Regions from separate parts of the Mesorhizobium sp. M0037 genome, predicted to be linked through region 1. Evidence: riboswitches for the same ligand, from Rfam matches in the RefSeq annotation. Region 1 holds a riboswitch; each other region holds the start of a gene.
The links. Region 1 has a riboswitch for cobalamin ahead of NKJ78_RS14885 (DUF1636 family protein). Riboswitches for the same ligand answer to the same signal wherever they lie in the genome.

Region 1 (7,514 bases):
ATCGGCCGTCACCGCATCCATCGTCAACTGCCCGCCGCCGTCGACAACCACCGAAACCTTCGGTCCCAGCCTTGCCGTCAGCCCAGCCTCCTCAACCGCCATCCTGATCCGCTCAGCCAAAGCTCGCGGATCGGCAATCTCCCGCGGATCGATGCCGGCCAGCGGCCCGGTCTCGACCGGCACGCCGGTACGCACTGCAATCCCCAGTGCATCGACCTCCGCCGCCAACAGCACCGCACTTTCCGCTGTCAGCCCGCGTATCTGCAGGCTGCCTCGTGCGGTCACTTCCATGATGCCGTTGCCGTGCTTCAAGGCGGATTCGCAGAGTCCGATCAGCGACCTGGGGGAAAGCCCTCCCGCAACCGGGTTGAGCCGCACCAGCAGGCCATCGCCGGTCTGCATCGGCGCCGAGAGAGCCGGACAGGCGCCGCGGCGCGAGAAGGCGTTCATGCCGCGACCCCGAGCCACTCGGCCTCGGCGATGAGGGCCGCGAGATCATCGTCTATCGAGTTGCGCAGGGGATGCCAGAGACCGCGCCGCCGTGCCGACAGGAAGCGTTCTGCGATGACTTTGGCTGCGGCCGGGTTTTCGCGCAGGATGAAAGCGCGAACGTTGGCGTCGCCGACATAGGCGTCATGTACAGCCTCGATCAGCGCGCCTGAAATGGCGTGGGTGGTTTCGGCGAAACCGATGAGACGGTCGACGGTCTCGGCGAATTCCGAGGCGCCGCGCGGGCCGTGCCGCATCTGGCCGGCGATGAAACGCGCATTGACGGCTCGCGCCCGCACAACCCGCGACACAGCCTCGCCGACCGAGCGCGGCTTCGGCTTTTGCGGGTCGGTGGTGTCGAGCACGATCACGTCGGCATTGCGGCCCAGTGCCGCCAGCGCCGCCGAAAAGCCGCCGATGAAGGCGACGTCGGCGGAGCCCTCGAGAATGTCGCGGCCGGGATCGTCGCCGGTGTGGACGAGCAGATCGGCCTCGGCGATGCGGGTCTCGAAAGCGCCGGGGGAGGCAATGCCTTCGCCCTCGGCGCCGCCATAGGCATGCGATGTCGCATCGAGATAGGCGCGGCCGATTTCTTCGCGCGCGGCCCAGTCGCCACTCGACAACAGGTCCTCGACGCCGGCTCCATAGGTGCCGGGCGAGGTGCCGAAGATGCGCGGGCCGATCTTGCCATCGGCACGGGTTCTGGCGGCGAGCGGGTTTTCCGAATCGTCCTCGTCGCGCGCGGCAACGGCGTTGGCAGCGGCGTCGATCAGCGCGATCTGGGTCGGGAACATGTCGCGGAACAGACCCGAAATCCGCCAGGTGACATCGACGCGCGGGCGACCGAGCGTGGCCGGCGGCAGCACTTCGATGCCGGTGATGCGGCCGGTGGCCGAATCCCATTGCGGCCGGCAGCCCATCAGCGCCAGGCCTTGCGCGATCTCCTCGCCGCCGGTGCGCAGCGAGGCCGAGCCCCAGAGGTCGATGACCAGCGAGCGCGGCCAGTCGCCATGCGACTGCATATAGCCGCGCACGACTTCTTCTGCCGCCGCCTTTCCCAGATCGTAGGCGGTCGGCGTCGGCATGGTGCGCGGGTCGGAGGTGAACAGGTTGCGGCCGGTAGGCAGCACGTCGGAGCGGCCACGCGCCGGTGCGCCCGCCGGACCCGCCTTGATGTGACGGCCGTCGAGCGCGGCAAGAAGTGCTGCTTTCTCGGCCTCCGCGCTTTGCACGCGCATGGCGTCGGGCTCGTCGTCGGGAGCGCGGCCATAGATGTGCAGGCCGTCCTTGATGGCGAAATCCTTGAGGTCGCAGAGCCAGGCGTCGATGCGGCGCAGCGCCTCGTCGGGCGCATCGGTTCCGGCGACGCCGGCTTCGGAGGCGAAGCCGGTCTTTTGCGCCGTGTCGACGATCAGTTTTGCCAGGCGGTCGCGGCGACGGCGGTCGAGGCCGTCGGCCTGGGCATATTCGTCGACGAGGCGTTCGAGCTTGTGCTGCCCTTCGTCGAGGCCGGCACCGGTCAGCGGCGGCGGCAGATGGCCAAGCGTGACGGCGGCGATACGCCGCTTCGCCTGCGCCGCTTCGCCGGGATTGGAGACGATGAAGGGGTAGATGACGGGCAACGAGCCGGTGACGATCTCGGGGAAGCAGTTTTGTGAGAGCGCTACCGTCTTGCCGGGCAGCCATTCCAGCGTGCCATGAGCGCCGACATGGATGAGAGCATGGATGCGGAGCGCTTTGCGCAGCCACAGGCCGAAGGCCAGCAGATCGTGGCGCGGCGGCAGCGTCGGGTCGTGGTAATCGGCGCGCCGGTCGGCCGAGCGGCCACGGTCGGGGGCGAGAGCGACAGTGATGTTGCCGAAGGTGGCGGCGCGGAAGGGGAAGCCGCTCTTACCCTCCCCCTTGTGGGGAGGGTGGCCCGCAGGGCCGGGTGGGGGTGGTGCACCGCTACCCCCACCCCGTTTCGCGCCATCCGCTTCGCGAATGTCGCGAACCGACCCTCCCCACAAGCGGGAGGGTGAAGGGGCGCCCCATGCCGCCTCGACTGCAGCCAGTGCGTCAGCCGGCAAATCCTTTGAGAAGTCCAGATACTCCTCCAACCCCAGCCCATCGCCTCTCCGCTCCAACGCGTCCAGCAACTCACGCGGCGTTTGCGGAATCCCTTCAACCCGATAGCCCTGCTCCTTCAGGTCATGCAGCATGGCCAGCACGCTGGACGGCACATCCAGGCCCACTGCATAGCCAGTGCGGCCGGGCGCGCTCGGATAGTCCGGAATGAGGATCGCCAACTTACGCGTCGCGCGGGGCGTCTGCTGCAACCGTGTGAACGCCGCTAGCCTGTCCGCCACTTGCGCCACGCGATCCGGTTCCGGGCGGTTGGCGAAGGCGCGGTGGCCGAGCGCCGGGTCGGTCTCGCTCTCGCCCTTGAAGGAAATCGCGCCGGCAAGGATACGGCCGTCGAGTTCGGGCAGCACGACATGCATGGCGAGGTCGGCGGGCGCCAGGCCGCGCTGGTTGTTGTCCCAGACGTCGCGGCGGGTGGTGGCGACGATGACCTGGAAGACCGGCACGCCGGCGCGGTCGAACAGGGTTTGGACGCCGGGTTCGGCGCCGGATGCGAAGGCGGTTGCGGTGATGATGGCGGCGGGGTTGAGCGAGGCGAGCGCGGTCTCGACGAAGGCCAGCGACGTCGGGTCCTTCAGGCTGGAGACGAAGATCGGGACCGGTCTCATGCCGCGCTGGCGGAGTGCATCAAAAAGCGCGTCGATGGGGGCGACGTCGGCAGCCAGCAGCATCGAGCGGTAGAAGAGGATGGGGACGATGGGGTTATCAGCGTGGAGTTCTGTCACACCCCCCTCTGTCCTGCCGGACATCTCCCCCTCAAGGGGGGAGATTGAGCTGTCGTCGACGGTTTCGCCAATCTTAGATGACCCAGACAGCTTCCTGTTCAACGGGGCCGAAGAGGAGCCGGCTTTGGTGACGGCTGATCTCCCCCCTTGAGGGGGAGATGTCCGGTAGGACAGAGGGGGGTGTGACGGAACGCCGACATCGGCAAATTCGACCACGCCGCAGCAAGGCTCATAAAACCCGGCTTTCGGCACGCTGACCGGCTCAGCCGCCGCCACATCGGACCCAGCCAACCCCGCTAGCCGCTGCATCAGCGCTGTCATATTCTCCGGCCCGCCCTCGCGGAAATAACCAAGCAGGACGTCCAGATCCTCGCGCGGCAGCGTCGAGGCTTCGATCAGCCTGAGATCCTCGTCGTGGCTTTCACCAGGCAGCAGCGCCAGCTTGATGCCGTTCGCACGGGCAGTCGCGGCAAGCTGGTCGCAGCCATAGCGCCACCAGTCGTAGCCGCCGAGGATGCGCACCAAAATCACCTTGGCGTAGCGAGCGACGCTGTCGATCCAGAGGTCCACGGACATGGGATGGCGCAGGTCGCGCAGCGCCGCTAGCCGCATTGACGGCAGGCGGGCAGCATCGGCCTTCCAGCCCGCCGCGAGGCCGGCGAGGTCGCTGTCGGTGAAGGACAGCGCCACGATATCCGCCGGCGTCTGCCGGAGATCAACTGGCTCGGCGAGATCGTCGAGCGACGCGGATGTGGTGGTGAGTATGTGCATCGCGGCTTAGCGCGTTTCACCGTTTCACGGAAACGGCGAGCCGCTCTATCTCCTTGTTTTTACGCAATTCCTCTGGGAAAACCGTTTCACACTTTTCCTGGAATTGCTCCTGAGATCAGCCGGCGAGTATACGCTCGATCGCCGGGCGGTTCAGCCCCTTCAGGCCAATGACGACGAGACGCGAGCGGCGATCGTCTTCGGCCGTCCAGGCGCGGTCATAATAATGGTTGACGCGTGGGCCGACGGCCTGCAGCAAAAGCCGCATCGGCTTGCCGCCGACATCGACGAAGCCTTTCACACGCAGCACATTCTCTTCCTCGGCCACCATGGCGACGCGCCTGGCCAGTTCGTCCGGATTGGCGATCGAGGGGATGTCGACGATGAAGGTGTCGAAATCGTCATGCTCGTGGTCGAAAGCGCCGTCATGGTGGGAATTGCGGTTCTCGATGTCGTCCTCGACGGCGAGACCGAGGCCAAGCAGCACCGAGGGATCGACCTTGCCATGCGCGGTCGGCACGATTTTTACCGCGCGAGCGGAATGCTCATTGATGATGGCGTTGGCGCGGGCCGAACCGGGGGCGTCCATCAAATCGCTCTTCGACAGGATGATCAGGTCGGCGCAGGCAATCTGGTCCTCGAAGACTTCTTCGACCGGATCGTCATGGTCGAGCGTTTCGTCCTGAGCGCGCTGAGCCTGCAGGGCGTCCATATCGTTGGCAACGCGTCCCTCCGCCAGCGCCGGGCCGTCGACCACGGCGATGACGCCGTCGACGGTTACCCGGCTTTTCACACTCGGCCACTGGAATGCCTGGACCAGCGGCTTGGGCAGAGCCAGGCCCGAGGTCTCGATCAGGATGTGGTCGACCTTCGGCGTCAGTGCGAGGATCTTGTCGAGCGCGGGCACGAAATCGTCGGCGACTGTACAGCAGATGCAGCCATTGGCCAGTTCGACGATGTTTTCCTCGGGGCAAGTGTCGATGCCGCAGCCTTTCAGGATTTCCCCGTCGATGCCGATGTCGCCGAACTCGTTGACGATGATGGCGATGCGCTTGCCGCCGGCATTTTCCAGGAGATGGCGGACCAGCGTCGTCTTGCCGGCGCCGAGGAAGCCTGTAACGACAGTGCAGGGAACACGGGAGAGGTTGGCGGCCGGGTTTGAAGCGTTCATCGTCAGTCCTTCAGCATGTCGAGGGGTGGGATGCGGGCAACGAGGCCGCGCTTGAGGCTATCGGGCCGGCCGCGCCACGGGATGAGGCCGTCGGCCGAAGTCGCGAAGAGCTTTGCGCCGGTAACGAGGTCGGCGCCGCTGGTTGCGGTCAGATCGCCGAAGACATAGCTCCAGCAGCCATCGCGCAGGATCGCGGCGCTGAGGCGGCGCTTGCAATTGCCGAGACATTCGGCGGTGCGGACCCGGATATCGCCAGCAGCGGCGCGGCGTGTGTCCTCAGCCAGCAATTCGCCGGCGCGCGGATGGGCGTCGGAACCGGTCTCATCGCGGCAGGAGGCGCAGACGATGACGGTCACGCCGGTCAGGGCGTCGTTGTCCCTGGACGCAATGTCCGCTGTGCCAGCCGAAAAACTGCTGTTCTGGTCCAAAAACCGTGCTCCTTGCCCGGAAACCCGCCAGGCGATCGGATACTTTGTCTCAGACGGCAGGTCTCCTGGCTCGCGGGTCATCGCCTTGGTTAGCCGCCTTCCCGGTGTTACCCAGTGGCTTTCGGCCTTGGCTCTTCGCTTACAGTTGCGGGGACAGCCGCGGATTTGGGATTTTCGTCCCGCACCGCATTCCCTCTTGGCCCTTGCCGTTGCGGGCAGGGGACCGTCTGGAGCGGATTTAGGCTGTTGCGGGGAGTTGTGTCAACGCGCTGCTACGACATGGCGATGTCGGCCAGGGGTTTCCCCAGATTGCCGGTCGGCGCCACTTCGATGCGCTCAAGGCCAAGCCAGCCCTGCATCTGCTTTAATTCCTCGAACAGCTCTGCGGCAGTTTCCGGCGGCGCGCCGGGTTCGGCGTAGGCGGCGTGGACGCGCAGCACGCTGGCCGGGCGGTCGGCCTTGAGATCGACGCGGGCGACGATCCGGTCGCCGAGCAGGAAGGGCAGCACGTAGTAGCCATATTGGCGCTTGTCAGCCGGGGTGTAGATCTCGATGCGGTAGTGGAAATCGAACAGGCGCTCGGTGCGCGAGCGCTCGAAGACCACCGGATCGAAGGGCGCCAGTAGCGCGCGGGCCTCGATCTTTCGCGGCAGACGGGCGTCCTTATAGAGGTAAGCCGGCTTGTCCCAGCCTTCGACGTTTACCGGCAGCAACTCGCCCATCTCAACCAGTTCCTCCAACCGGCCCTTCATGTCGGCCGGCGACAAGCGGAAATAATCGCGCAGGTCACCCGACGTCGCGATGCCGTGGGCGCGGGCGGAAATGCGCAGCAATTCGCGGTGCGCGTCCTCGGCCGCCGGCACCGGCAGATCGAGGATCGCCTGCGGCAGCACGCGCTCGGGCAGGTCGTAGAAACGCTCGAAGCCACGGCGGTGCGCCGTGGTGATGCGTCCGGCCCAGAACAGCCATTCGAAGGCGTGCTTGGCGTGGCTCCAGCCCCACCAGCCGCCCGAACCTTTCTGGCCTTCCAGTGCCGAAGCGGCAATCGGGCCGCGCTCGGCGACCGCGCGGTAGATCTCTTCGATATAGGCGGCGTGCTCGCGGCCCCATTTGGCGAGGCCGAGATACATTTCGTCGCCCTGCTCGGCGCGCTGCATGCGCCAGCGCATCAACGGGTAGGTCTCGACCGGCAGGAACGAGGCCTCATGCGCCCAGTACTCGAACACGGTGCGCTTGCGGGTGATTGCGGCATTGTCGAGCAGGGTGAGCGGGTAGGGGCCAAGGCGCGAATAGAGCGGCATATAGTGGGCGCGCACCACCGCGCTGACGGAATCGATCTGCAGCAAGCCGGTGCGCGACAGCACGCGGGCGAGGTGGCGGCGATCGGGCGTGCCGCCCGGGCGCGGATCGAGAAATCCTTGCGCGGCGAGCGCGATGCGCCTGGCCGTCGGGAGTGAGATTTTGTCCTTCGTCAAAGTGTCTTGCCTCGAACCATTTTCCCGACTTTAGCCGGCGATTCCGGTGATGCTAGCAGGCAAATGGCGGGAGATGTGTCAGGAGACAAAAGTGGAGTGAAAGATGAAGGAAATCAAACAGGAGGAGATCGGACCAGTTTTTCCCGGCCTGCCGTCCAGCACTGTCTTTTGAACAAGGTTTGACTTGCTTCGCTGAAAGCCGTGCGCTAACCCTCGCCGCGTTGCAGCAAAGGCACCTAAAACGGTTCAGCGGTTAAACTGTCGCGCTTCCGCATTAGGGTTGGTTGCTGTAATCAAAGTGGATTGGCCGCCAACGGAAAGCCGAGCATGAACG
Region 2 (7,514 bases), on a different contig from region 1:
TTCGGTCTGCCTCTATCAGGGAGAGGAGCTTGGGCTGGGCGAAGCCGAGTTGCAGTTCGAGGATCTGCAGGACCCCTACGGCATTCGCTTCTGGCCCGAATTCAAGGGCCGCGACGGCTGCCGCACGCCGATGGTGTGGGATGCAACCGCCAGCAATGCCGGCTTTTCGACGGCCAAGCCCTGGCTGCCGGTGCCGGGCAAGCACTTGTCGCAAGCGGTCAATGTTCAGCAGGGCGACGCGGCCTCGCTGCTCGAGCACTACCGGCGCTTTCTCGGTTTCCGCCGCCAGCATCCGGCCCTGGCCAAAGGCGACATCGAGTTCATCGAAAGCGAGGGCGACACCGTCGCCTTCACCCGCCGTGAGGGCAATGAGCAGATCGTCTGCGTCTTCAATCTGGCCAGCAAGCCGGCCGAGGTCGATCTCGGTGGTCAGGCGCTGCTGCCATTGGCCGGGCACGGTTTTTCGGGACAATCCGGCACAGGTTCCATCCGCCTCGGCGGCTACGGCGCCTGGTTCGGGCGCATCGACTGAGTTTTTGACGAAACTGGATTTTTTGAGGAAATCCAGGTTCTCTAGGGAAATCACTGGGAGGAAATTATGGCCGATGTCACGCTGAGACAGGTGAAGAAATCATACGGCAATCTGCACATTCTCCACGGCATCGACCTCGACATAAAGTCGGGCGAGTTCATCGTCTTCGTCGGCCCGTCGGGTTGCGGCAAGTCGACCTTGCTGCGGTCCATCGCCGGGCTTGAGGAGATCACCTCCGGCGAGCTGAAGATCGCCGGCGAGGTGGTGAACGACGTGCCGCCTTCCAAGCGCGGCATTGCCATGGTGTTCCAGTCCTATGCGCTCTATCCGCACATGACCGTCTACGACAACATGGCCTTCTCGATGAAGATCGGCAAGGAAAGCAAGGCCGAAATCGACAAGCGGGTGCGGCAGGCCGCCGAAATCCTGCAGCTGACCAAATATCTCGACCGCCTGCCCAAGGCGATGTCGGGCGGCCAGCGCCAGCGTGTCGCGATCGGTCGCGCCATCGTGCGCAATCCGAAAGTGTTCCTGTTCGACGAGCCGCTGTCGAATCTCGACGCGGCGCTGCGCGTCGCGACCCGCATCGAGATCGCCAAGCTCAAGGAATCGATGCCTGCCACGACCATGATCTACGTCACCCACGATCAGGTCGAAGCGATGACGCTCGCCGACCGCATCGTCGTGCTGAAGGATGGCCATATCGAGCAGGTCGGCACGCCGATGGACCTCTACAAGAAGCCCGGCAATCTGTTCGTTGCCCAGTTCATCGGCTCGCCGGCCATGAACATCCTGCCGGCGACAATCGACAGGACGGGCAACCCGACAATCGTCAGCCATGTCGGCGGCCGCAAGGCAACGGTGCCGATCGCAACGCCGGCGTCAGCCAAGGGTGCGGCAGTCAGCTTCGGCGTGCGGCCGGAGGATCTGTCGGCCGCCACCGGCGCGGAATATCTTTTCGAGGGCGTGGTGGACTATGTCGAGCAACTCGGCGAGGTGCAGCTTGTCTATGTCGATATCGGCCGCGCTGACCTGCCGTTGGTGACCAAGCTGCCCGGCAATGTCGAGGTCAAGCGCGGGGCAAAGCTGCGACTGACCGCGGATGCCGGGGACCTGCACATCTTCGACGCCGATGGGCACTCCTTCTCGCTCAAGCCGGTGGAAGTGAAGGCGGCTTGAGATAGCTGCGTCGTACAGGCATGAAAAAAGAGCGGCGGGCCAGGCCCGCCGCTCTTTTTTTAAGCTTCGGCTGTTAGTTGTTGCCGAACCGATCCCTGTCGCTGCTCTGAGGAACGAACTTCTGTTGGTCGTTCGACGAGTTCAGCAGCTTGTAGACCGCCGAGTTGGTGCCGGTCGACGAAGTGCGGGTGGTGTCGACGGCAGCGGCCGGCTGGTTGGCGCCATTGGAGCCATAATTGTCGCTGCCGGCAAAGGCAGCGCTCGAAACAGCCAGAACGGCTGCGGTGGCAAGAACGATCTTCTTCATTTTAGTCTCCTGAATTTTTCTGATGCCGCCAGCTGCAGCGGATAAGCCCGCCACGTGCTGGAAACCGGCTTTTAGCGGCCGAAAAGGTTACGGTCGGCACCGTGGGCAGGCGCCTGCTCGGCTGCAGCCGACTTCTCAACCGAAGCGGTGTGGCCGCTGTCGGTCGACGTAACCGCTGGCTGGTTGGCGCCGTTGGAACCGTAGTTGTCGCTGCCGGCGAAAGCGCTGCCGGAGATGGCCAAAACGGCGGCGGCAGCAAGGATGAGCTTTTTCATTTTCAAACACTCCTGAATTTTTTGGGATCCCGAGAGCGACGGGTTAGCCGCTCTCCTTTGGTCGGGATCAGCGATTGCCGTAGAGGTCGCGGTCGGCACCCTGAACGACAGGCTGCTTGTCAGCGTGCGCCGGCTTCTGAATGGAAGCCGTATACGAGCTGTCGACCGAGACGGCTGGCTGGTTCGCACCATTGGAACCGTAATTGTCGCTACCGGCGAAGGCGCTGCCCGTGATCGCCAAAACGGCTGCGGCAGTGAGGATGATCTTTTTCATTTTTAGGACTCCAGTTTGTCTGTCCGTCTAGCGGCGTGTCTTGGGAGGAATTCGCGTCGTTCGGACAGCCCCGATGTGGGAAAGCCATAGGCTGGTTTCCAATCACGAAGTTGTTCCGTGTGGACCACGGTCCTGCACCTTGAAATTGTGCCAGGAAGTTCCTCTATGGTCATTTATCGCATTGTTTTCAGTTGCTTATTTCGAACCGAGTGGTTCGCTCCGGTGTCGGTTTCCGGGCCGTCGTTCACACCGTCCTGCACGCATTGTCAACAGAAACGAACCGTTCGGTTCGATTAGAGATTGCTAATAGTAACTTTTCGATACCGTTGAGCCCTTTTGCCCCCGATCGAACTGGATCCGCAGCGATTCGAAACGGCGATGATGGCGTCGCAAGAAACGTCTCAGCTCTTTGACCGGCGGCGGGGGGCGTATGCCGCGCGTGTCGCGCCGCATGGATATGATGTCGCTTTCATGCCGACGTCGCGATCGCTGCCGTGATTAGATGATCGCATCTCAGGTGCCGCTTCGTGACGACGCAGCGGAGAATTGGGAAGCCGGTCAGAATCCGGCGCTGCCCCCGCAACGGTGGTGGAGTTCAAGTCGCAACGGGAGACCACTGGGCAGCAGCCTGGGAAGGTGTCGCGATGGTCCGCAAGGACAACTCCAGAGCCCGGAAACCAGCCCGAGATGCATAGACTCGACTGATCGCGGTGGGCGGTCAAGAGGTGGATAGTGCATGTCCGGCGCCGCGCCGGCCTGCGTCCGATCCTTCCTCCATCACCACCAAGTTCAGTCCTTAAACCACGAGGACAGAACTATGGATACGCGCAACGACATGCTGAGGCTCCTGAACGGCCGCAAGCAAGGCTTTTCGCTGGAACAGCCCTTCTACACCGACCCGGACTATTTCAAGCTCGACATGGAGCTTATCTGGTATCGCGACTGGCTGTTCATCGGCCATGATTGCGAACTGCCGAAGCCCGGCAGCTATATCACCGTGCAGATCGGCGATTATCCGGTGGTGCTGGTCCGCGACCAGAAGGGCAACATCAACGCCTTTCACAATTCCTGCCGCCATCGCGGCAGCCGTGTCTGCAACACTGAGAAGGGCATGGCGGCAAAGCTTGTCTGCCCCTATCACCAGTGGACCTACGAGCTTGACGGCCGGCTGCTGTTTGCCCGCCAGATGGCCGACGGTTTCGACAAGAGCCAGTTCGGCCTGAAGCCCGTCGCCTGCGAGAGCGTCGGCGGCTACATCTTCATCTGCCTGGCGAAAGAACCTGCCGACTTTGCCCCGATGCGCGCCATGATAGAGCCCTACCTCAAGCCGCACCAGCTGAATGAAGCCAAGGTCGCCTTCGAGAGCACCATCATCGAGAAGGGCAACTGGAAGCTGGTCTGGGAAAACAACCGCGAATGCTATCACTGCGCCGGCAATCATCCGGAGCTGTGCAAGACATTCCCCGAAGCGCCGACGGTGACCGGCGTGCAGGGCGCCGACAGCGATCCGGAGATGCTGGCGCACTGGGCGAAATGCGAGGCGGCGGGCCTGCCGAGCAAGTTCCGCATCGATCCGGCCGGGCAATACCGCGCCACCCGCGCGCCGCTGCTGCGCGATGCCGTCAGCTACACGATGTCGGGAAAGCGCGCGGTGACGAAGAACCTGTCCGACACTGTTGCCGCCGACCGCATCGGCACCTTGATGCACTACCACTATCCGACGACCTGGAACCACATACTGATCGACCATGCGGTCACCTTCCGGGTGCTGCCGATCAGCGCCACCGAAACCGCGGTGACGACCAAGTGGCTGGTGCACAAGGATGCGGTCGAGGGGGTCGACTACAACCTTGAGGAGCTCACCCATGTCTGGACCGAGACCAACGACCAGGACCGCCGCATCGTCGAGGAAAACGCCTTTGGCATCCTGTCTCCGGCCTATGAGCCCGGCCCCTATTCGGAGCTGCACGAGGGCGGCGTGATCCAGTTCGTCGAATGGTACGCGGCCTTCATCGGCCCGCGCCTTGCCGAAGGCGGCCGGCCGGCGCTGCGCAGCGTCGCGTGAGCTGGAGCAGGCGAAGAGGGACCAGAGGATGAATGCGATGACGGATCTTGGGCTCTATCGCCATCTTGACCAGATGGCGCCGTGGAACGATAGGCTGCAGGCGCTGGAAGTGATCGGCGTCAGCGACGAGGCGCCTGACGTCAAGACCTTCACCTTCCGCTCCGACAACCAGACCTGGTTCCGCTACAAGCCGGGCCAGTTCTTGACGCTGGAACTGCCGACACCGGACGGGCCGCTGATGCGCACCTACACGCTGTCGTCATCGCCATCGCGGCCCTTTTCGATCGCGGTGACGATCAAGGCGCAGGCCGGCAGCATCGGCACGCGCTGGATGTTCGACCATCTGGCACCCGGCTCGCATGTCAAGGCCTATGGACCGGCGGGCGACTTCTCGTTGCACAGCCACCCGGCGGCCAAATACCTGTTCATTTCGGCTGGCTCCGGCGTGACGCCGATGATGTCGATGCTGCGCTGGCTGAACGACTGCGCGCCATGGACCGATGTCGGTTTCGTCAACTGCGCGCGGCGTGCCGAAGAGATCATCTTCCGCAAGGAACTCGAACTGCTCGGCGGCCATATGCCCGGCTTGTCGCTCGGCTTCATGATCGAGGAACGTTCCAGCCGCGAAGGCTGGTACGGCCATATGGGCCGCATCGATGCGATCCGGCTGCCCTTGCTGGCTCCGGATTTCCGCGAGCGCGAAATCTTCTGCTGCGGCCCCGATCCGTTCATGCGCGCCGTGCGCGGCATGCTGGATGCCGCCGGCTTCGACATGACGAAATACCATCAGGAGAGCTTTGCCGCGCCTGTGGTGGAGGAAATTCCGGCGCCGTTTGCCTCCCCGGTCGAGGACGGCATCGCTGCACCTGTCGAAGCCGTGACGCCGATCCGCTTCTCGCTTTCGGAGGTCGACGCCGGCTGCGTCGCCGGCCAGACCGTGCTGCAGACCGCGCGCAGCTCGGGCGTGCGGATTCCCGCCGCCTGCGAGTTCGGCCTGTGCGGCACCTGCAAGGTGAAGAAGGTCTCCGGCGAAGTCGAGATGAGCCACAATGGCGGCATCCTCGACCACGAGATCGATGACGGTTTCATCCTTGCCTGCTGCTCGAAACCGTTGTCGGCGCTCGAAATCGAGGCTTGAGCCGGTCGACTTCGCCGCAACGGTCGCCGACGCAGGCGTTGTGTTCGCGGGTCTTTGTCTTGCCAAGCATAGGCCGAGTGATTTAGACGCACTTAGGAAGGGCTGGGCAGACCGTGAAGCCGGCGCATCCCTTCAGGGCGCATGGGACGGGGGACAGAGCGATGCAACAGCGGGTCTACGCGGTCGCAAGCAAGGACATCGTTTTCGAATCATTCGATGGCGAAGCCGTCGTTCTCGATCTTTCGAGCGGCAAGTATTTCGGCTTTTCCGATTCCGGCAGCCGGGTCTGGCAGGCTTTGTCGTCCGGCGTCGCCACTGAAGCACTGGTCGGAGCTGCCGCGGGCGCCGCAAAAACAAGCCTGGCCGACCTCGAAAGCTTCGTTGCCCGACTGCTCGATTTCGGGTTGCTTGCGCCAGCCGAAACACCGGCACAACCGCTTTCGGGCGAGCTGTCGGCTGCGCTTGCTGCCAGCAATGAGCCGCTCAAGGTCGATGTCCATGACGACCTTGCCGATCTCATCATTGTCGACCCGATCCATGAGGTTGAGGAACCTCTCGGCTGGCCGGCGGTGAAACAGGCATAATCGTTTCCCTAAAGCGCGTCGCGTTTGAACGGACTCAGGCGACGCGGTTTAGATCTTTGATTTTATGCATGTCGTCGTCTCAAAACCGGGGCCACCCCGAGCGACATGCATCAGGCGACCCGGCGCAATTCTGGACGCTGAACAACCAACACATGCCTTTGATCACGCTGCAAACCCTGCCGGATTATGCCCGCCATGTGCTGGCGGCCGCGGAAAGCGCCGCCGCCTTCTATCCCGTTACCGCCAGCGTGCGGTTGCCGGGACTGGAGCTGAGTGTCCACCTCGACCATGGCACGCTGGCGGAAGCCATGAGCCATGCCTTCATACCGGCCCCGGAAAATCCGTCTGCATCTGACGGCTGCCGCATTTTCGTCGCCCACCCGGGCATCGATGGCGTCCTCGCCCCGGCCACCTGGAGCCGAGGCGATTACAACCATCATGCCTTTGCCAACCGGCTGGAAGAGGCCGGATTGCGCGGCAGCTACTATCATGACCTCGATTTCTGGCAGTTCCATGATCCGCAACGCCATGTCGGGGCGCAGCTGATGATGGCGGCCGAGGCCTTTCCGCCATGGGAACAGGCGGCGCCGCTGCGCGCCTTCCTGCATTGGGAATATGCGGCGCGCGGCATGCGGCTTACCCATGCCGGCACGCTGGGCATCGATGGCAAGGGCGTGTTGCTGGCGGGCTCCGGGGGAGCCGGAAAATCGGGAACGGTCGTCGCCGGCCTGCTCAATGGGCTCGATAGCGTCGGCGACGACTATGTGCTGATCGACCGGACCGGGGGGGTGACGGCCTATCCGCTGTTTGCCACGCTCAAGCAGGATCCGGAGGGCTTCAAGCGGCTGAAGCTGGAGGAGCGGCTAAAGTCGTACCAACCGCTGAACTGGCAAGGCAAGCATGCCTTTCACATCGACGAGATCGCGCCTCGACCAACTCCTGCAAGTCTGGACATTATTGCTTTAATAGTGCCCCATATCAGGGGAGGTGCGAGAAGCTCGGTCATGCCCATATCGCGCAAGGATGCCATGATCGCCTTGGCGCCGTCAGGAATCGTGCAGATGCCGGGCGAGCGGGAAGCGGGCTTTCGCTTTTTCGGCGAGCTTACCCGCGATCTGCCATGCTACCGGCTGTTGCTGGGGACCGAGCCGCGCGAGATC
Region 3 (7,514 bases), on a different contig from region 1:
TGGGCCATCAACTTTTCCGGAACTGACTATCAACGCGTGCCCTATGGACTAGATGAAAAGACACAGCAGATTGACTATGACCGCTTGCGTGAGACAGCCAAGCGGGAACGGCCGCGGCTCATTTGGGTCGGCGGAACCGCTTACCCGCGTGTCTTTGACTACGCGGCAATGGCAGAAATTGCCCTGGAAGCGAACTCCTATCTCGTAGCCGACATTGCGCACATCAGCGGCCTGATTGCCGCGGGAGCGCACCCGAATCCCGTGGGCCATTGCGACGTGGTCAGCAGCACGTCCCACAAGTCGATCCGCGGTCCCCGCGGTGGCTTCATTTTGTCAAGGAACGAAGATCGCTATCAGGCCCTGTATCATACAAAGAGCAAATACAATCTCGCCAGACGAATAGACCGGGCGGTCTTCCCTCACCTGCAAGGCGGACCTCACATGAATGCCATCGCTGCGCTAGCGGTTGCCTTGCACGAAGCCGGGAACCCGTCCTTCCGAAGCTACGGCCAACAGACGGTCAAGAATGCCAAGGCTCTGGCACATGCACTGCTTGAGCGAGGTTATGACCTGGTTACCGGGGGGACGGACAATCACATGCTGATCCTTGATCTTCGCGATCGGCCACTATCGGGCAAGGCCTATGCCGAGCGACTAGCAAAGGCAGGAATCATCACAAACTTTAATATGGTGCCTGGCGACCCGCGGCATCCGGCGGTCACAAGCGGAATTCGCCTGGGGGCGCCAGCAGTGACGTCAATGGGCATGCGCGATGTGGAAATGGTGCAAATTGCTGGCTTCATTGACTCCGTCCTCCAGCGGCCAGACGACGAAGATCTCCATGCCTGCGTGCGAAGAGACGTTGCCGACTTGTGCGCTGCGTTCGAGGTCCCGGGCATCTCCGACAAGTAAGGTGGGCCAAGCAAAATGCCCATACCACATCCAACATCCGAAGCGAGGTATTCATGGCTAGGCAGTTCGTGTTCTCTTCCGAATCGGTTGGCGCGGGGCACCCGGATAAGTTGGCCGACAACATCTCGGATGCCATCCTCGATGCCATCCTCCGCACAGATCCCAAGGCGCGCGTCGCCTGTGAAGCGTTGGTAAAATCAGGGATAGTCGTTCTGGCTGGCGAGATCACCAGCGATGCCCAGGTGGATTACAGCCAAGTTGCGCGCGATACGATTCTCGACATTGGGTACGACGACGAAGCCGTCGGCTTTGACGGCCGGCGTTGCTCCGTCGTTCATGCCCTCACCGAGCAGTCGCCCGACATCAGCCAAGGCGTTGACGAGGGAAGAGGGCAAGACCTCCAGCAGGGAGCGGGAGATCAGGGCCTCATGTTCGGCTACGCATGCCGCGAAACCGATACCCTGATGCCTTTGCCGATCCAACTCGCTCATCGCTTGACGAAACGGCAGGCGTATGTCCGGAAGGCACAACAGCTTGGCTGGTTGCGTCCTGACATGAAATCCCAAGTCTCAGTGCGCTATGAGGGGTTGCGCCCGGTCGCCCTGGATACCATCGTCGTGTCGACGCAACATGACGAGCAGGTCTCGCAAGAGACTGTCCGCGAGGGCGTCATTGAGGAAATCATAAAGCCTGTCCTGCCGACCCACCTGGAGACGGAAGGCATCAGAATTCTGGTCAACCCGACGGGGCGGTTCGTAGTCGGCGGGCCGCGCGGCGACTGCGGTCTCACTGGACGCAAGATCATCGTCGATTCCTATGGCGGGATGGGTCGTCATGGCGGCGGCGCCTTCTCGGGCAAGGACCCGTCCAAGGTTGACCGCTCGGCTGCCTATGCAGCCCGCTATGTCGCAAAGAACATCGTCGCTAGCGGACTTGCGGACGTGTGCGAGGTGCAGCTTGCTTACGCAATCGGCGTGGCCAGTCCGGTTTCCGTCATGGTCAACACGTTCGGGACAGCCAGGGTTGAGGAAAGCAGGATCGAGCGCCTCATTCTTGAGTTGTTCGATCTCAGACCGAAAGGCATTATCAAGATGCTTGATCTCTTACGCCCTATATATCTCAATACAGCGACCTATGGCCATTTCGGCCGTGAAGAGCCTGATTTCACCTGGGAGAAGACAGACAGGGCGGACGAATTGCGTCGCGAGGCAGGACTCGCCGCCCCGTGAGAGCCGCCGGCGAACGGATCGGCAAGCGGAAAGCCCATTTCCACCGGGCAGACCCGCGCCTGGCAGGCGTGGCGAGAAGCCGGCTCGGGTTTTTTGGCGGAGACATTGATGCCGGATTATGACGTGCTTTGCATCGGCAATGCCATTGTCGACATCATCGCCCAGTGCGACGAGGCATTCCTCGAGATCAACGGCATCATCAAGGGCGCGATGAACCTGATCGACACGCGCCGCGCCGAACTGCTCTACAGCCGCATGGGCCCGGCGATCGAGGCCTCCGGCGGCAGTGCCGGCAACACGGCGGCCGGCGTAGCCAGCTTCGGCGGACGCGCCGCCTTCTTCGGCAAGGTCTCCAACGATGCGCTGGGCGAAATCTATGCGCACGATATCCATGCACAGGGTGTCGCCTTCGACACCAGGCCGCTCAAGGGCGAGCCGCCGACGGCGCGCTCTATGATCTTCGTCACGCCCGACGGCGAGCGCTCGATGAACACCTATCTCGGCGCCTGCGTCGAGCTTGGCCCTGAGGATGTCGAGGCCGACAAGGCATCCGGCGCCAAGGTTACCTATTTCGAGGGCTATCTGTGGGATCCGCCGCGCGCCAAGGAGGCGATCCGGCAGACGGCGAAGCTCGCACACGAGGCCGGACGCGAAGTGTCGATGACGTTGTCGGATTCGTTCTGCGTCGACCGCTACCGGGACGAGTTCCTCGAGCTGATGCGCTCGGGCACTGTCGACATCGTCTTTGCCAACAGCCACGAGATCAAGTCGCTCTACCAGACAAAATCCTTCGACGAGGCGCTGGCTCAGATCCGCAAGGACTGCAAGATTGCCGCCGTCACCCGTTCCGAAAAAGGCTCGGTGATCGTGCGCGGCGACGAGACCGTGGTCATCGAGGCGACCGCCATCAAGGAGTTGGTCGACACCACCGGCGCCGGCGACCTCTACGCCGCCGGTTTCCTGCATGGCTACACGCAGGGCCGCAACCTCAAGACCTGCGGCGACCTTGGCTCGCTGGCGGCCGGCCTGGTGATCCAGCAGATCGGCCCAAGGCCAAGGCAGAATTTGCGCCGCGAGGCGGAAGGGGCTGGGTTGCTGTAGATGCGCGGGCAACTAACCAGCCGCCCTACTGACGCGATGACCGCAGTGGCGGAACTTTGTCAAAGCTCGCTGATAGCGACAGCCATTCGCTTCGGAGAACTGACCCATGCTGCTGCCGTGAAGCTCGCTGGAGGAGCGGTGCAAAGCGTGCTTGCCATGACGGCATTCACCGTCATCCAGATCGTCACCAGCATTTTCCAGAAGCTCAGCTTGGGGAAGGCCAGTAAGGTTCCTGAGGTAACGGAGAACTCGCGGCGTCCGTCGGACCTGACTTGCGATCACGTCCCACGATGCCGAATGCGGGCAGCAGACTGAATATTTCACAATGCTAGACAAAGGCGTAAAAGCGCGATCACATAACGACATAAACATTTCGTTATGCGTCATTGACAAAAGAGCGAACTGCTGTGATTGTCTGCGTGTCGTGGTTCTCGCGTGCGGCGCTGCCGCAGCGGAGCTAAGAGGGAAGCCGGTGCGATGCCGGCGCTGCCCCCGCAACTGTTAGCGGCGAGCCAACACACGTCACTGAGGCGAATACCCTCAGGAAGACGGGTAGAGGCTATGACCCCGCGAGCCAGGAGACCTGCCACGCGAATTACGTCCACGGGCGGGGTGTCTCGGTGGCCGCTGCAACCCGGCGTTGATGCCGGCCTGCTAGCGCCTTCCTTGTCACCGACGCCCCAATCATCGGGGTATGACATGACTGTCTCTCAGCAAATTCCTGTAGCAACGCTCGGCGTGCCGCGCTTCGGTCGTCGGCGAGAACTGAAATTCGCGCTTGAAAGCTACTGGTCCGGAACATCGTCCGCTGGCGACCTTCTCACGACGTCGAAGGCGCTCCGTGCCGCTAGCTGGGAAGAGCAGCGCGATCGCGGCGTGTCGAAAATCCCGTCGAACGACTTCTCGCTTTACGACCATGTGCTCGACACCGCAGCCATGGTCGGGGCCGTTCCATCCCGTTACGGCTGGAATAGCGGCGAGGTCCCACTTGACATCTACTTCGCAATGGCGCGCGGCAACCAGGGTCAGACGGAGGATTGTGGACACGCTGGTTACCAGGAGGAGGCTCATGGACCTGGTGTAACCGCGATGGAAATGACCAAGTGGTTTGACACCAACTACCACTACATTGTGCCGGAACTCGATGATGATCAGACGTTCGCCCTCTCGTCATCGAAGCCGGTCGATTACTTCCTCGAGGCTAAAGCTCTCGGCATTCACACACGCCCAGTCATCCTTGGACCCATCACCTTCCTCAAGCTGGCGAAATCGCCTGCCGAGGGGTTCGGTCCCATCGCGCTCCTACCGCGGCTGCTGCCGGTTTACGAGCAGCTTCTGGAGAGGCTGAAGCTGTCGGGAGCCGACTGGGTGCAGATCGATGAGCCAGCGCTTGTCCTCGATCTGAACCCGAACGAACGAGCTGCGTTCGAATTCGCCTATGGCCAGCTGTCGAAAGCCGCGCCCGAGCTGAAGATCATGCTGGCTACGTATTTCGGGTCGCTGGGAGACAATCTCGAAACCGCGATTTCTCTGCCCCTGGCCGGCCTGCATATTGATCTCGTGCGCGCTCCCGAGCAGCTGGAAACGGTGGCTCGGCTCGCTCCGAAGGATCTGGTGCTCTCGCTTGGCTTGATCGATGGCCGCAACGTCTGGCGTGCGAACCTGCCCGCCATTCTCGACCGCATCAAACCGATCGTCGCCGGCTGGCCCTTGGACCGCGTCGAGATCGCGCCTTCTTGCTCGATGCTGCATGTGCCGATTGATCTGCGCATGGAGACGGAACTCGACGCGGACATCAGGTCGTGGCTCGCCTTCGCGGCCCAGAAGACCGACGAGCTGGTCTTGCTGGCCCGGGCCCTGTCCCAAGGCAGGGATGCGGTGGCAGGCGCGTTGAAAGCGTCTGCCGAGGCTGCCGCCACGCGCGTGACATCCACGAGGATCCATGACCCGCTTGTTCAGGGGCGGATCGCTAGCATTGAGGACAGCGCGAAGCGACGAGAGAGCGCTTTTGGCGAGCGCTCCAGAGTCCAGGCCGGCTCACTCGGGCTGCCGCCGTTCCCGACGACGACCATCGGGTCCTTCCCGCAGACGCCGCAGGTACGCAAGGCGCGGGCCGCTCATGCGAAGGGCCAGCTGAGCTATGTCGACTATGAGACGTTCCTGAAGAAGGAGATCGAGGCTGCAATTCGCTGGCAGGAAGAGATCGGGCTGGACGTGCTGGTGCATGGTGAGTTCGAGCGAAACGACATGGTACAGCATTTCGGCGAGCAGTTGTCCGGCTTCGCGCTCACCCAACATGCCTGGGTACAAAGCTATGGGTCGCGCTACGTGCGTCCCCCCATCATTTTCGGCGACGTATCGAGGCGCAATCCGATGACAGTGCGCTGGTGGCAATTCGCCCAGTCGCTTACGGAAAAGCCCGTGAAGGGAATGCTCACAGGCCCAGTCACCATTCTCAACTGGTCTTTTGTTCGCGACGACGTACCCCGCTCCGAAGCCTGCCGCCAGATCGCGCTCGCCATCCGCGACGAAGTGACGGATCTCGAAAGATCCGGCGCAAGGATGGTCCAGATCGATGAGGCCGCGTTTCGCGAAGGATTGCCACTGCGCCAATCTGACTGGAAAGTCTATCTCGACTGGGCTGTCGAATGTTTCCGGATCGCTTCAACGGGTGTAAAGGACGCGACTCAAATTCATACCCACATGTGCTATTCGGAGTTCAACGAGATCATTCACGCGATCGCTGGAATGGATGCGGATGTCATTTCGATTGAGACGTCGCGCTCGAAGATGGAACTGTTGGACGCCTTCACGAGCTCCAAATATCCGAACGAAATCGGTCCTGGCGTCTATGATATTCACTCACCACGCGTCCCGGAAGTCGGCGAGATTTCGGACTTAGTCATGCTTGCCCGCGAGCGACTGTCCGACGGCCAACTGTGGATAAACCCGGACTGTGGCCTCAAAACACGCAAATGGGAGGAGGTCCGCCCTGCCCTCATTAACATGGTCGCTGCAGCACGCGCGCTCCGGCAGAAAGTGCAGGCGTGAGGCTTCTCTTCCTCACCGTGTGGGGAGTTGCCGGCTGGCGGATGTCGGCCGGGAATATGCCAAACCGATCACACTCTTGGAAATGAGCCACTCGGCGCAAATGTGCAATTTCCCTACGGCACGTGTCTTAATCCCGCAGAAATATAAATGTGGCACTACGCTATAATATCGTTCCTTGGGGACATACAGGCCCCGCGCCTCGAACAAATCGGACACGCGTCGTTTCTCAAAGTAGACTGCTTGGCGCGTTCGCTCAGGCAGCGACAATATATGGTGCTGCGTCTGTCCGCCCCCAGTTGATCGCGCAGACTACGGGCGAGGTGGCAGGGTCCGGGTATCGCTAGCGTCCCGCGGAGATGGACGTCGCAATTCGTGTCGCCAAGTAAAAATCGCCAATCATTTTCGATTGCGAGTCCGCAGCCAGTTGGCCCTTATTTTCCTGAGATCTGCGTTACAGGCCGGGGCGTTGTCGCCGTTTCTGAGGGTAAGATGGGATAGGCGACGTCAGGTGCCTCTCCGGTCAGCGAGTTGAGGAAGGCAACAAGCAGGTCAACTTCTTCGTCCGCCAGTACTACGCCGAGCTGGGTGGTCCCCATAATGGCGACGGCCTGTTTCAGATCCCAAACCTTGCCCGTATGAAAGTATGGCGCGGTGAGTGCAACGTTGCGCAGCGGCGCCACGCGGAAGACATAGGAATCGTCGGCTGCATTGGTGACCTCAAATCGGCCCTTGTCTTTGTCCGGCAGGACTTCGGCGCTGGGCCGTTCCACGAGGCCGAATGGGTAATAGGCTTGCCCACCAACGTTGATGCCGGCATGGCAGGACGAGCAGCCTTTGTCCATGAAAAGCACCAGGCCCTGTTTCTGTTCGGAAGTCATGGCAACCTCATCACCATTCAGGAAGCTGTCGAACGGGGCAGGTGTGACCAGTGTCGCCTCGAAGGCTTCGATCGCCTTGGCGAAGTTGTCGAAGGTGACCCGATCGGCTTCAGCCGGAAAAGCTGCATCGAACCACTCGACATATTGCGGCATGGACTTGAGAGTGGCGATGAGTTGGCTCGGTGTATTGGCCATTTCGATCCCGGCTTGGACCGGTCCCTTCGCCTGAGCCTTCAGGTCTTCGGCACGACCATCCCAGAACTGGGCGATGTTGAAGACAGCGTTCAGTACAGTCGGCGCGTTGCGCTGTCCCTTCTGCCAACCATGGCCAATCGAGGTTTCG

Region 2: linked by a shared signal. The riboswitch ahead of NKJ78_RS24440 (aromatic ring-hydroxylating oxygenase subunit alpha) and the one ahead of NKJ78_RS14885 (DUF1636 family protein) in region 1 are both predicted to bind cobalamin.
Region 3: linked by a shared signal. The riboswitch ahead of metE (5-methyltetrahydropteroyltriglutamate--homocysteine S-methyltransferase) and the one ahead of NKJ78_RS14885 (DUF1636 family protein) in region 1 are both predicted to bind cobalamin.

Annotation. Positions count from the first base shown of each region.
Region 1 is NZ_JAMYVB010000008.1:178,328-185,841, forward strand. Features, by position in the region: gene cobG (precorrin-3B synthase) at 1-450, opposite strand, end outside; gene cobN (cobaltochelatase subunit CobN) at 447-4,109, opposite strand; gene cobW (cobalamin biosynthesis protein CobW) at 4,225-5,277, opposite strand; gene NKJ78_RS14885 (DUF1636 family protein) at 5,280-5,705, opposite strand; cobalamin riboswitch at 5,744-5,948, opposite strand; gene NKJ78_RS14890 (winged helix-turn-helix domain-containing protein) at 5,978-7,180, opposite strand; gene NKJ78_RS14895 (NADH-quinone oxidoreductase subunit A) at 7,508-7,514, shown strand, end outside.
Region 2 is NZ_JAMYVB010000018.1:120,908-128,421, reverse strand. Features, by position in the region: gene bglA (beta-galactosidase BglA) at 1-532, shown strand, start outside; gene NKJ78_RS24460 (ABC transporter ATP-binding protein) at 599-1,711, shown strand; gene NKJ78_RS24455 (DUF680 domain-containing protein) at 1,785-2,018, opposite strand; gene NKJ78_RS24450 (DUF680 domain-containing protein) at 2,090-2,293, opposite strand; gene NKJ78_RS24445 (DUF680 domain-containing protein) at 2,361-2,567, opposite strand; cobalamin riboswitch at 3,066-3,267, shown strand; gene NKJ78_RS24440 (aromatic ring-hydroxylating oxygenase subunit alpha) at 3,385-4,632, shown strand; gene NKJ78_RS24435 (FAD-binding oxidoreductase) at 4,670-5,770, shown strand; gene NKJ78_RS24430 (PqqD family protein) at 5,932-6,354, shown strand; gene NKJ78_RS24425 (serine kinase) at 6,507-7,514, shown strand, end outside.
Region 3 is NZ_JAMYVB010000011.1:202,548-210,061, forward strand. Features, by position in the region: gene glyA (serine hydroxymethyltransferase) at 1-912, shown strand, start outside; gene metK (methionine adenosyltransferase) at 966-2,141, shown strand; gene NKJ78_RS18495 (adenosine kinase) at 2,250-3,242, shown strand; cobalamin riboswitch at 3,651-3,847, shown strand; gene metE (5-methyltetrahydropteroyltriglutamate--homocysteine S-methyltransferase) at 3,942-6,293, shown strand; gene NKJ78_RS18505 (cytochrome-c peroxidase) at 6,725-7,514, opposite strand, start outside.